Regions from separate parts of the Rhizobium sp. P2_G2 genome, predicted to be linked through region 2. Evidence: riboswitches for the same ligand, from Rfam matches in the RefSeq annotation. Region 2 holds a riboswitch; the other holds the start of a gene.

Region 1 (2,451 bases), on a different contig from region 2:
AGTTTACCGGTACCGAGCACTATATCGCCGACAAGGACCTGATGATCGCTGTCAACGCCGCGATCCGGCTGGAGCGGCCGCTTCTGGTCAAGGGCGAACCGGGTACCGGCAAGACGGAACTGGCGCGGCAGGTGGCGGCCGGTCTTGGGTTGAAGCTGATCGAATGGAACATCAAGTCCACCACCAAGGCGCAGCAGGGGCTTTACGAATATGACGCCGTCTCGCGCCTGCGTGACAGCCAGTTGGGCGACGAGCGGGTGCACGACATTTCCAACTATATCCGCCGCGGCAAACTCTGGGATGCATTCGAGGCCGATCAGAAAATCGTTCTCTTGATCGACGAGATCGACAAAGCTGACATCGAATTTCCCAACGACCTGCTGCAGGAACTCGACCGCATGGAGTTCCATGTCTACGAAACCGGTAAGATGGTCCGGGCCAAGGTGCGGCCGATCGTCATCATTACCTCCAACAATGAGAAGGAACTGCCGGACGCCTTCCTGCGCCGCTGTTTCTTCCACTATATCCGCTTTCCTGATGCCGACATGCTGGGCCGGATTGTCGAGGTGCATTATCCCGGCATCAAGCAGCGGCTGTTGTCGCAGGCGCTGACCCGCTTCTTCGAGATCCGCGAGACGCCGGGGTTGAAGAAGAAGCCTTCGACTTCTGAAGCGCTCGATTGGATCCGTCTGCTGGTCGCCGACGATGTCGAGCCCGAGACGCTGGCCGCGAGCGACGAGAACGCACTGCCCAAGCTGCACGGCGCACTGCTCAAGAACGAGCAGGATGTGCATCTTTTCGAACGCCTGGCCTTCATGGCGCGCAGGGAGATGCGATAGGGCGCGGTGCCCTGAGCAAGCTTCGCGTCCGTAAACGCCTGCTTTCCACCCGATTGATATTTCCCGTCACCCGGTATAAGAGAAAGACCGTGGTGATTTGCCGGCCGGCTTGCAGCCACGTTAAACAACTCGCTAAATGGGCCACCGCGTATACGGGGACCGGCGAATTGTATTTCGAGCCGGTGTTATGGAGTTCCCCGATGCCGATCAAGATTCCTGATCAATTGCCTGCATTCCAGACCCTGCTGTCCGAAGGCGTTTCGGTGATGACCGATTCCGTCGCCATCCGGCAGGACATCCGCCCACTGCAGATCGGCCTGCTCAATCTCATGCCCAACAAGATCAAAACCGAGATCCAGATCGCCCGGCTGGTCGGCGCCTCGCCGCTGCAGGTCGAGCTGACGCTGGTGCGCATCGGCGGACACAAGTCCAAGAACACGTCGGAAGAACATCTGCTGTCCTTCTACAAGACCTGGGACGAGGTGAAGGATCGCAAGTTCGACGGCTTCATCATCACTGGCGCGCCGGTCGAGATGCTGGATTATGAGGACGTCACTTATTGGGACGAGCTGACGCAGATTTTTGAATGGACGACGACCAATGTCCATTCGACGCTCAACATTTGTTGGGGCGCGATGGCGGCGGTCTACCACTTCCACAATGTGCCGAAATATACGCTGTCGGAAAAGGCTTTCGGGGTCTATCAGCACCGCAATCTCAACCCGACCTCGCCCTATCTGCTCGGTTTCTCTGACGATTTCGCCGTGCCGGTATCGCGTTGGACCGAGGTGCTGCGCAAGGACATCGATCCGGGATTGGGTCTCGAAGTGCTGATGACCTCGGCCGATACCGGCCTCTGCCTCATCGCCGAGAAGAAGGGCAACCGGCTCTATATGTTCAATCATGTCGAATATGACTCGACCTCGTTGGCCGACGAATATTTCCGCGACCAGTCGGCCGGCGTGCCGATCAAGATGCCGGCGAATTATTTCCCGCACAATGACGAGACCCAGATTCCGCTCAACCGCTGGCGCAGTCATGCGCATCTGTTGTTCGGCAACTGGATCAACCAGGTCTACCAGACGACACCGTTCGTGCTGGAAAAGATCGGCGAAGAGGAGCGGCTGGAAGAGCGCAGGGTGGCGTAAGCAATGTTCCTTCCCTTCTTCCTCGAACTCAAGGCGGCGAAAATCCCGGTGACGCTCCGGGAATTCTTGACGCTGATGGAGGGGGTGGAGGCGCATATTGCCGACTACGATGTCGAAGCTTTTTACTATCTGGCGCGGGCGTCGCTGGTAAAGGACGAGCGGTTCATCGACCGTTTCGATCAGGTGTTCGCGCATTATTTCAAAGGTGTGCAGGCGGCCTCGGGTGCGACCGAGATCGTCGATGTCGCCGAAATCCCGACCGAATGGCTGATGAGGCTCGCTGAAAAGCATTTGAGCGAGGAGGAGAAGCGGCTGGTCGAAAGCCTTGGCGGCTTCGAGAAGCTGATGGAGACGCTGAAGCAGCGGCTTGCCGAGCAGAAAGCCCGTCATCAGGGCGGCAATAAATGGATCGGCACCGGTGGCACCTCGCCCTTCGGTGCTTATGGCTATAATCCCGAAGGTGT
Region 2 (2,451 bases):
CCGATTGCCCTGGATTTCGCCTTCATGCGTGTGCGCGAAAATGCTTGGACAGTTTCAGGCCCTGCGCCTGGTAGTTTGAGCCCAGACCCGCGCCATAGAGCGCCTGCGGCAGTTCGCGCATGCGTTCGTAGACCAGGCGGCCGATGATCTGGCCGTGGTCGAGGATGAAGGGCACGTCGTGGCTGCGCACTTCCAGCACGGCGCGCGAGCCCGAGCCGCCGGCCTGTGCGTGGCCGAAGCCGGGGTCGAAGAAGCCGGCATAGTGGACGCGGAACTCGCCCACCAGAGGATCGAAGGGCACCATTTCGGCGGCGTAGAGCGGCGGCACGTGGACGGCTTCGCGGGAGACGAGGATATAGAACTCGTCTGGGTCGAGGATCAATTCGTTGGCGCCGCGGCTATAGAGCGGTTCCCAGAAATCGTAGACGTCGTGGGCCGCCTTGACGTCGACATCGATGACGGCCGAGTGGCGCTTGCCGCGATAGCCGACCAGGCCATCCGGTCCGGTGCCCTTGAGATCGATGGAAAGGGCGATCGACGAGCCGGCGATAATAGGCGTTTCGCTGGCGACCAGGGTTTCGGCGAGATGCAGCGCCAGCATCTCGCCTTCCTGCAGCAGCGACTGGCCGTCGCGAAAGCGGACCTGCGACAGGCGCGAGCCCTTGCGCACGATCACCGGAAAAGTCTTGGGCGAGATTTCGAGATAGAGCGGCCCCTTGTAGCCGGCCGGGATCTTGTCGAATTCCTGTGAATAGTCGGTGATGACGCGGGTGAAGATATCGAGCCGGCCGGTGGAGCTCTTGGGGTTGGTCGAGGCCGACAGTACTTCCGGCAGTTCCAGGCTTTCGAGGAGCGGCACGATATAGACGCAGCCGGTTTCCAGCACCGCACCCTGGCTGAGATCGATGACATGCAGCTTCAGCCGGTCGAGCTTGTCGGCGACGCGCTTGTGCGGTCCGGGCAGGAAAGAAGCACGGACGCGGAAGGCCTGCGCGCCGAGCCGGAGATCGAGGCTCGCAGGCTGCACCTGGTCGACATCCAATGCTTTTTCGGCCCGGAGCCGGCCTTCGTCCCAAAGCGCCCTGATCGCGCGATCTGCCAATATGCCTGCCATTCTGCCCTCATTTTTCGCCGGACAATAGAAACCCATCCACATTGACGCAAGCAACCAGATGCGATAAGCCCCAGTTATTCCGTGGTGATTTGGCCGGCCGGCTTGCAGCCACGTTAAACAAGTAGCTAAAAAGGCCGGGTTCGTGATGAAACCGGCTTGCTTTACGCGGCCGGTTTTTTGTTTTGAGGGTGATGCACATGAGCAAGAAGAACTGGCGTCCGGCAACCAAACTCGTCCATGGCGGCACGCTCCGCTCGCAGTTCGGTGAAATGTCGGAAGCGATCTTTTTGACGCAGGGCTTTTATTACAATTCCTCCGAAGCCGCCGAGGCGCGTTTCAAGGGCGAGGATGACGGCTTCATCTATGCCCGTTACGGCAGCCCCACCAATGACATGTTCGAAAAGCGCATGTGCCTGCTCGAAGGTGCGGAAGATGCGCGCGCCACCGCGTCCGGCATGGCCGCCGTCTCTGCCGCGATCCTCTGCCAGCTCAAGGCCGGCGACCATATTCTTGCGGCCCGCGCCCTGTTCGGCTCCTGCCGCTGGGTGGTCGAGACGCTGGCGCCGAAATACGGCATCGAATTTACGCTGATCGACGGCAAGCATCTGGAGAACTGGGAAAAGGCAATCCGGCCGAACACCAAGGTGTTCTTCCTCGAAAGCCCGACCAATCCGACGCTGGAAGTGGTCGATATTGCCGGCGTCGCCAAGCTCGCCAACCAGATCGGCGCCAAGGTCGTGGTCGACAATGTCTTCGCCACGCCGCTGTTCCAGAAGCCGCTCGAACTCGGCGCCCATGTCGTCGTTTATTCCGCCACCAAGCATATCGACGGTCAGGGCCGCGTGCTGGGCGGCGTGGTGCTGTCGAGCAAGGAATGGATCGACGCCAACCTGCATGACTATTTCCGCCATACCGGCCCGGCCATGTCGCCTTTCAATGCCTGGGTGCTGCTCAAGGGCATGGAGACCATGGCGCTGCGCGTCCGCGAGCAGACGGAAAACGCCGCCAAGATCGCCGATTTCCTCGCCAATCACAGCGCCGTCTCCAAGGTGATCTATCCCGGTCGCAAGGACCATCCGCAGGCCGAGATCATCGCCCGGCAGATGACCGGCGGCTCGACGCTGGTCGCCTTCGAGCTGAAGGGCGGCAAGAGCGCGGCTTTCGCCTTCCAGAACGCGCTCGATATCATCAGCATCTCCAACAATCTCGGCGACGCCAAGAGCCTGATCACCCATCCGGCGACGACGACGCACAAGAATTTGAGTGAGGATGCGCGTGGCGAGCTTGGCATTGGGCCGGGCATGGTGCGGTATTCGGCCGGTATCGAGGATGTGGAG

What was found. A riboswitch is a leader RNA that binds a small molecule or an ion and turns the genes downstream of it on or off. The one in region 2 is predicted to bind S-adenosylmethionine.
Region 1: it holds a riboswitch for S-adenosylmethionine, as region 2 does, so the genes downstream of both, metA (homoserine O-acetyltransferase MetA) here and AC1D06_RS04175 (O-succinylhomoserine sulfhydrylase) in region 2, are expected to answer to the same signal.

What each region holds. Positions count from the first base shown of each region.
Region 1 covers NZ_JBFUFF010000006.1:2,860-5,310, reverse strand. Annotated here, with positions in the region: gene AC1D06_RS07030 (AAA family ATPase) at 1-839, shown strand, start outside; SAM riboswitch at 919-996, shown strand; gene metA (homoserine O-acetyltransferase MetA) at 1,040-1,987, shown strand; gene AC1D06_RS07020 (vWA domain-containing protein) at 1,991-2,451, shown strand, end outside.
Region 2 covers NZ_JBFUFF010000003.1:116,161-118,611, reverse strand. Annotated here, with positions in the region: gene AC1D06_RS04180 (2'-deoxycytidine 5'-triphosphate deaminase) at 23-1,150, opposite strand; SAM riboswitch at 1,186-1,264, shown strand; gene AC1D06_RS04175 (O-succinylhomoserine sulfhydrylase) at 1,312-2,451, shown strand, end outside.